DNA from 2 places in the Shewanella sp. 10B genome. Region 1 is predicted to be linked to the other one. Evidence: predicted binding sites of a transcription regulator. Region 1 holds the regulator's gene; the other holds the start of a gene.

Region 1 (4,215 bases):
GGTACTTGCTTTCGAAGATTCGACTTTGGCAGTGGTTTTTGCTGGCGCGCCGCCTTTGCCATGTAATTCATCGAGGAGACGCTCGAACTCATCCTCAGTGATTTCGTCCGAATCAACAGCAGGTGCGGCAGGCTTTGGTGCAGCGACAACTGCTTCAGCTTTTGGCTTGGCAGGCTCTTCCACTTTACCTTTAAACTTACCAGAACCGTGCAGCTCATCGAGCAGCGCTTCAAACTCATCATCGGTGATATCATCGCTTGCGCTTGCAGATGTCGCTTGAGGCTTATTTTGCACAGCAGGGGCAGCATCGGCTTGTGGAGCAGAAACTCCGGGACCTTTTCCGGCGCCGTGCAGCGCATCGAGTAATGCTTCAAACTCCGCTTCATCTATTTCATCGATACTGGAATCTGAAAGCTCTGACTTCTCAATCGGCATTTCTTCAACTGCGGCGACTTCAACCACAGTTTCTATGACAGGTTCGGGCTCAGGTTCTGGTTCAGGCAGTGACTCAGCTTCGGCATGACTTTGGCCTGATTCGGAAGGAAGCGGCTCTCCTGAGCTCAGCATTTTTAATTTAGCCAATAATGCAGGATCTGCAGGGTCTTGTTGCTCACCTTGTTGGGTTTGAGCAAACATAGTGTTAATCGCATCGACAGCTTGAAGAATGATGTCCATTAACTCGGCGGAGACACTGCGCTTGCCAGTGCGTAATAAATCGAAGGTGTTTTCTGCTTCGTGACAGACATCCACCATGGGAGTGAGACTAAGGAAACCCGCACCGCCTTTTACAGTATGAAACCCCCTGAAAATGGCATTTAGCAAGTTAGTATCATCAGGATTGTTTTCAAGCGCGACCAGTTGCTCTTGCAGCAACTCAAGAATTTCGCCCGCTTCAATTAAAAAGTCCTGGAGTATCTCTTCATCTACATCAAAGGCCATCAAATTGACTCCCAGTTAGAAACCCAGACTCGATAGCAGATCATCGACTTCATCTTGACCGGTAACGACGTCTTGACGAAGCTCGGCATTCATTATCGGTCCTTCAGCTTCAATATTATTTTTCTGAGTAATCTGACTCTCAATCACGGGTTGCTCACCAAATACTGTCAGCATAGACACCAGATTACTTTCAACTTCCATCACTAGATCGATCACCCGCCGGATCATCTGTCCAGTCAGGTCCTGAAAATCCTGCGCCATCAAAATCTGGTTGAGCAATTCGCGTAAGCGGTTGGAATCCAATTCGCTACGTGACATCAAATGCTGCACATTGTGGCAAAGCGCTTTAAAATCGCTCAGGGCTATTTCACGCCGCATCAACTTATCCCAAGATGGCATCACTTGCTGAATATTCGCCGTTAATGCATTTGCGAGCGGCAAGCACTCTTCTACCGCATCCATGGTTTTATTCGCGGCTTGTTCTGTCATGTCAATGACATAACTTAGCCGTTCCTTAGCATCGGGAATTTCGGTATTCGCGAGTTCAACCAAACGATTGTCAACTTGGAAATCCATTAATGCGCTATGAAGTTGTCTAGTCAATTTGCCAACTTCATCAAAGAGCTCCCTTTGGAGTGGAGCCGCGAGTTCCCTAAATAAATCATCTGCTTGAGCTTGTTCATTCGCGCTTAATAATTCAACTAAACGCTGAGCCTTCTCGAGCGTAATGAGCCCTGATGTTTGTGACTTCATAGCTCATCCTTGCTTAAGCGAGTCGTTCGAATATTTTATCTAACTTCTCTTTTAGTGTTGCTGCGGTAAAAGGCTTAACCACATAGCCGTTAACACCGGCTTGTGCGGCAGCAATAATTTGTTCACGTTTTGCTTCGGCGGTAACCATTAACACGGGCAAATGTTTTAGGGAATCATCAGCTCTAATAGCCTTAAGCAAATCAATACCCTGCATACCTGGCATATTCCAGTCTGTCACGACAAAATCAAAGTCGCCCTTCTGTAGCATAGGCAACGCGGTTGAGCCGTCGTCTGCTTCTTGGGTATTGTTAAATCCCAAGTCTCGCAACAAGTTCTTGATGATACGTCTCATTGTCGAAAAGTCATCAACGATGAGAATCTTCATATTCTTGTCCAAGGTTTCCTCCGGTGAGCTGACATTCTGTGCTCAATAAATAATTATACTTATGTCCAATGCTTGAGTTTGCCTTTGAGTCGCAACATTGCCTGACTTAATATCTGGCTAACTCGCGACTCGCTCACCTCAAGAATGGCGCCAATTTCTTTTAAATTCAATGCTTCATCGTAGTATAACGATAGCACTAGCGCATCTCTTTCGGGCAATAATTTTATCGCCTCTACTAGTGCTGAATGAAACTGGGTCTCTGCTAGTGCTTCAAATGTACCATCACTCACATTATCGCTCGGAGTGAGTATATCCTGTGATACGCCTAAGTCTTCTATCCCTATGATTTTACCAACAGAAACATCGTTAAGAATATGATGGTACTCATCGAGCGTCATATCAAGTTTTTCTGCAATTTCTGTGTCGCGTGCATCACGACCCAACACTTGCTCTAACTCATCAATGGCTTGAGCAACTCGACGATTATTACGATGAACGGAACGGGGAACCCAATCGCCACGACGGATCTCATCCAACATGGCGCCACGGATCCGTATGCCGGCGAAGGTTTCAAACTTTGCACCTTTGCCACCATCAAACTTGGATGATGCTTCTAACAACCCCATCATCCCCGCTTGAAGCAAGTCATCGAGCTGCACTGAGGCAGGTAATCTGGCGAGCAAGTGATGTGCAATTCTTTTAACCAACGGTGCATACTGTTCAACGATTGACGTTTTACTGTCTAAACAAGTATACGCTGCGGCTTTATTCACTCGTTTTTTCCTCTTGAAAATCTGGTCGCTGAACTAAACGCTCAACGAAAAACTCCAAATGCCCACCAGGTTGCTGTGGTACTGGCCAGCTCATAATTTTATTCGCTAGGCCATGGTACGCTATCGCAGCTGGAGACTTAGGATAAGCCTCAACCACTAACTTTTGTTTACGCACTGATTTGCGAAGGTTTTCATCAAACGGAATGGTCGCAACCAGTTCAAGTGCCACGTCCAAGAATCTGTCGGTCACTTTACTGAGTTTAGCAAACAATTCCATACCTTCGCGTAAACTGCGCACCATATTCGCAACAATTTTAAAGCGGAAAACACCGTGTTCACGGCTGAGAATTTTGATCAACGCATAAGCGTCAGTGATGGAGGTTGGCTCGTCACATACCACGACTAGTACATCCTGTGACGCACGGGAGAAACTGAGCACCATGTCTGAAATCCCCGCGGCAGTATCCACGATGAGAATATCAAACTGGGTACGCATCTCACTGAAAGCACGAATTAAACCTGCATGTTGTGCGGGGCTCAATTCTACCATGCCTTGAGTACCCGAGGTCGCGGGGACAATGCCTATGCCCTTGGGACCACGGACAATAATATCATCCAGCTCAGCATCGCCTGAGAGTACATGGGAAAGGTTACGTTCAGCACGGATCCCTAACATGACATCGACGTTTGCCAAGCCTAAGTCGGCATCAAGCACTAAGACACGCTTGCCCTTTTCGGCTAATGCTACAGCGGTATTGATGGACACACTGGTTTTACCCACGCCACCTTTACCACCCGTAACCGCGATTACTTTCACTTTTTCGTTATAGGGTTGATTCATCATACGTAAACCACTTGCTTGATCCAGGGTCATAACTCTACTCAAATGCACAGGTCATATTATCTGACCACGCTGTGTCTGGTAACGATTGTTCTTCAGTGTTTTCTAAGGCCGCTAATGCCTGCTCAGCGAGCAGTAAGGTATCGGCGACTTTCATATCTTCGGGCACTCGCTGCCCATCCGTAACATAACTTAATGGCAACCCACTTTGGATCAACACACTTAATGCGCCCGCTAAAGACACGGATTCATCGAGTTTTGTGAGTACAACACCAGATAAGGGAATGCGTTTAAAGTGATTTACAGCATCTTGCAGCACGCGGCGCTGTCCTGTGGCAGACAGTACCAGATAACTGCGGATAGGTATTCTGCTATTTGCAGTTAAATTATCAAGTTGCTGGTAAAGCCGCATATCTCGTTGACCCATACCCGCGGTATCTATCAATACTAGCTTGCGATTTCTGAACTGATACAGAATTTGCTCCAGTTCAGCAAGGTCATGGGCTTGTTTGACTGGACAACCC
Region 2 (4,215 bases), on a different contig from region 1:
CCGTGCCGCCGTCAGCACTGTCTAAGGTAAAAAAGTCGGGGGCAGAGGCTTCGCCACGGCGCTCAATTTCATCGCAAAAATCTTCGAGCCATTGAACGTCCCCAAGTACGGCTTTAATGCCTGTGGGTTTACCCGTGACTTCACGTACTCTGGCAATCATATCCAGAATATCGCCCACATTTTTAAACTCGATATGACCATTGGGGCTAATGGAATCATGGCCCTGCGGGATACCGCGAATTTTGGCGATCTCCTCGGTGACTTTTATCCCCGGCAAGATACCGCCCTTGCCTGGTTTGGCTCCTTGGCTCATTTTGATTTCAAACATTTTAACCTCGGGGTGGGCGGCGATTTCTTTGAGCTTGTCATCGTCTAAATGGCCGTGCTCATTACGTACACCGTATTTAGCGGTACCAATTTGAAAGACTAAGTCGCAGCCACCTTTTAAATGGTAAGGGCTTAAGCCACCTTCTCCGGTATTTAACCAACATCCCGCCTGTGCAGCGCCGTGGGATAAGGCGGTGACGGCAGGGCGTGACAGGGCGCCGAAGCTCATGGCGGAGATGTGGCAAATGGCCTTAGTGGTGTAGGGCTCACGGCAATGGGGGCCAATGGTTTGAGGCAGAATTGGCGTGATATCTTCATCTTGTGTGGGAAAGGCGGTATTCATAAACATTATGGCGCCCGTGCTGTCTAGCGGGCGTGTCGAGCCAAAGGCGATGGTTCTGTCGACGTTTTTCGCGGCTCGATATACCCAGCTCCGCTCGGCTCGGTTAAAGGGCAATTCTTCCCTGTCCTGTGCGAAAAAGTATTGTCTAAAAAACTCGCCTTGTTTCTCAAATAAATACCGAAAGCGACCTATCACAGGGTAGTTGTGGCGCACGGCCTGCTTGGTTTGTAGCTTGTCGGCGATATACATATACACAATCGCTAGAACGACAAAGCCCACTAGGATTAAAAATAGCCCTGAGAAGAGATCCAGTCCCCACATAAACCAATTCAATTCTTGCATCTTGTTATCCTCTATTCGTGTCCATAACGGGTGGAGATAAGGCTCGCTGGCTGTCCATCATGGATGGAGAGTAAAAACAGCTGACTGTAATCATCTTCAGCGATGGTGGGGATTTCTGGGCCGCCAAGAGCCTTGATGATCAGTGGGACGGTATTGGAATGCCCCGCGATTAAGCTGTTACCTTTCACGGCATGTACTTGTTCAACGATTTGCTGGATATGGGCTTCGAGTGGTTTTTCGGCTGCGACTACAGTAATAGGCAGATGCCGCTCCGAAGACATAGGCAACAAGGTTTGCTGAGTTCTTTGATATTGGGTCGCGATCAGTTGCGAAATCTGCGTCCTTTGCAAGGCGCCAATCAGCGCGAGGGCACGTGTACGACCATCATCGGAAAGGGACGGATCGCCTGCTGGAGCGTCGGCTTTTTCGGCATGCCTTACCAAAATAATCAATCGATTATCGGCAAAAGCTTGATTGATGGGGCTGAGTCCTATGCTGGTAAAGAGTAACAGACCTAACAGTAGAGTGTGTGATAGCCGAAGTTTATTTAAGCGGATGGTTCGCAAGGAGTGAGTAACCACTGCTAGCCATTGGGGAGTTGCCATGCCGTATATCCTTATCTGATGAGCGCATGCAAGTGCGACGCTGAGGCGAATAAATTCATTATGGGTATCATTGCCTTAGATTGTGATGGTACTGCAATTGAGAAAAATACTAAAGTTGCTCAAATTTTGGTCGATAATAGAGTCACCCCAAATTGAATGGATTTTGTATCATGGAAATCAACAACCCTGCACAGGTACAGAGCGCTTCTTCGTCCCACCGCAAGTATGCCGAAAACGTACCTGCCACTGCTGAAAAGACGAAAAATGTGGAAGCGCCCGGCAAACAAACTGCGTATCAAACCAGTAAGCAGTTAATGAATCAGGCGATTCTGTCGGCGCAGGAGGAAGTGAGTTTAAAGTCCGGTGATCAATCCATGGCGTTACTTTATCGCGCGGCAATTGAAGCGATAGATAAAGAATTAGCGCCTTCGATGGGGCCAAATTCGACTCAAGCTAACTATGACAATCAGGTCGATTATTCCCCCGAGGCAACGGCTGGTCGGATTGTGAGTTTTGCGACCCAGTTTTTTAGCATTCACCAACAGCAAAATTCGAATATGAGTTTGGATGAGCAGCTCGACAGTTTTATGAACATCATAGGCGGCGCTATCGACAATGGTTTTAAGGAGGCTCGAGATATTTTGTCTGGCCTTAAAGTGTTGCAAGGGGATATTGCCGATGGCGTCGATAAAACCTATGGTTTAGTGCAAGAAGGATTGCAGGCCTTTAGGGATAGCTTCAATAAAAAACCAGATGAGACACAAACGGCTAGCGCTTAATGCCTCGCACTTAACGCTCAATGCAGTTCCATCCTTCTTGTTTTAAGCCCCTTGCAATAAGGGGTTTTTGTTGTGCAGATAACAGTCTATGCTAGGGATCTATTTAACGTTTTGCTTGAGGGCGAGTTATGTGGACTAGGGGACGGGTTATCGAACGTATTGATTGGAGTGATAAATTATTTTCGCTGCGGATAGCGGCCGAACTGGCGCCCTTTATTCCGGGTCAATTTATTAAACTCAGCCAAGTACAAGATGATAAGCGTGTCGCCAGAGCCTATTCCCTCGTGAATTCCCCCGATAAACCCTATGCTGAAATCTTGGCTGTCGCCGTAGAAGAAGGGCTGTTATCCCCACAATTACAAAATCTTGCCATAGGGGATGAAATTGAGATCACCCCAACCGCCACAGGCTTTATGACTTTAGATGAGATCCCTAAGGGAGCAGCGCAAGGCCGGCACTTATGGTTGTTAGCAACGGGGACGGCCGTGGGGCCATTCTTATCTATGCTCGATACGGCCGAGCCTTGGCAGCGTTTCGAAAAAGTCGTGCTTGTCTATGGTGTCCGCGAAGCTAAAGACTTAGCCTACCTTGATAAATTAAAGGCTTATGCCGCGCAATATCCTGATCAGTTTATCCTGTGTTTAACCGTCACCCGTGAAAAGGTCGACGATGCACTGCAATGCCGTATTCCCGATGGTCTCGTCTCGGGCGAAATTGAGCGTAAAGTGGGGTTAACTATCAATGCCGCGGATTCGCAGGTGATGATTTGTGGTAATCCGGGGATGATCAGCGGCGCGCAGGCAGCCTTGCTCGACAAGGGATTAGCTAAAAACCTACGCCGCGCTCCGGGACAAATTACCGTCGAGAAGTATTGGTAATCATTTGAGTGTTAATGACAAATAATTAGTCTTAATCGTTTTAATGTCAGTCATATAGAAGGATTTTTTGATGAAGTTGCTCTGCTCCCTCGCTTCACCCTATGCTCGCTGTGTTCGCACATTAATCCGTTATTTAGGGATTAAGGATATCGAAGAAGTTTTAGTCAATCCGATGGAAAACACCGCCGAGCTGCTCGATGTTAACCCGCTTGGGCAGATCCCTTGCCTCATCACCAACGATGGCGTACCTATCTTCGATAGCGAAGTGATTATGCGCTATTTAGACGCCGAATTAGGTGAGCAGCAGATGTTTGGTGGCCAAGTAAATAATTGGGTATTGCAATGCCAGTATTCGATGATCAAAGGGCTGATCGACAGTGCGGTAAAATTGCGCCAAGAACAAATGCGTGAAGAAGAAGGGGTGAGGTCGGCCTTTTGGACATCGCGTTTTGAGCAAGCGCTTCTGCGAGGTTTGATGCAAATGGAACATCAGAGCGTGATCACTCAGGCAACGATTCAGGCACCGCAATTAGCCTTAATTTGCTTATTAGATTATGTGGATTTCAGACATCCAGAACTCGATTGGCGTAAAGTGGCTCCCGCGACCTCGCTCTGGTTTAGTGAGATGCGCGATCTCCCCGCGTTTGTGGAAACTCGCCCAGCGTAAAAGGCATTAGTGGTCTGTTGAGCGGCGGCCTCTATGGGTCTCACGGCGATTATGTTCACCAAACGCGCCGTAGAGATCCTTAGTTATGCCGTAATCGACTCTGCGGTCGTTACCCGTTTGGCGTCTATCGTCATAGTGTTGATAGCGGCACTGACAATTGGCCATAGTGCATTCTTCCATCGGGAGTTCAGGGGCTTCCTTTGACAGAAAACGTTTCCCTTTGAGCTCATCTACCTGCTCACAACAACTGCCATCATTTTCGATGCTGACGCAA

Evidence for each region. Region 1 encodes FliA, which starts transcription of late flagellar genes. Its sites were predicted from a motif close to CTAAAGNTNNNNNNNNNNNNGCCGATA; they were not measured.
Region 2: the regulator FliA is predicted to act here: its motif matches at 1,727-1,753, upstream of M0415_RS14085 (DUF5610 domain-containing protein).

The regions. Positions count from the first base shown of each region.
Region 1 is NZ_JAMDJO010000008.1:80,829-85,043, forward strand. Features, by position in the region: gene M0415_RS18850 (chemotaxis protein CheA) at 1-939, opposite strand, end outside; gene M0415_RS18855 (protein phosphatase CheZ) at 955-1,692, opposite strand; gene cheY (chemotaxis response regulator CheY) at 1,706-2,089, opposite strand; gene M0415_RS18865 (RNA polymerase sigma factor FliA) at 2,137-2,850, opposite strand; gene M0415_RS18870 (MinD/ParA family protein) at 2,843-3,724, opposite strand; gene flhF (flagellar biosynthesis GTPase FlhF) at 3,729-4,215, opposite strand, start outside.
Region 2 is NZ_JAMDJO010000003.1:415,656-419,870, reverse strand. Features, by position in the region: gene M0415_RS14095 (FMN-binding glutamate synthase family protein) at 1-1,012, opposite strand, end outside; gene M0415_RS14090 (histidine phosphatase family protein) at 1,024-1,617, opposite strand; gene M0415_RS14085 (DUF5610 domain-containing protein) at 1,788-2,396, shown strand; gene M0415_RS14080 (ferredoxin--NADP reductase) at 2,525-3,274, shown strand; gene M0415_RS14075 (glutathione S-transferase) at 3,345-3,941, shown strand; gene M0415_RS14070 (hypothetical protein) at 3,948-4,215, opposite strand, start outside.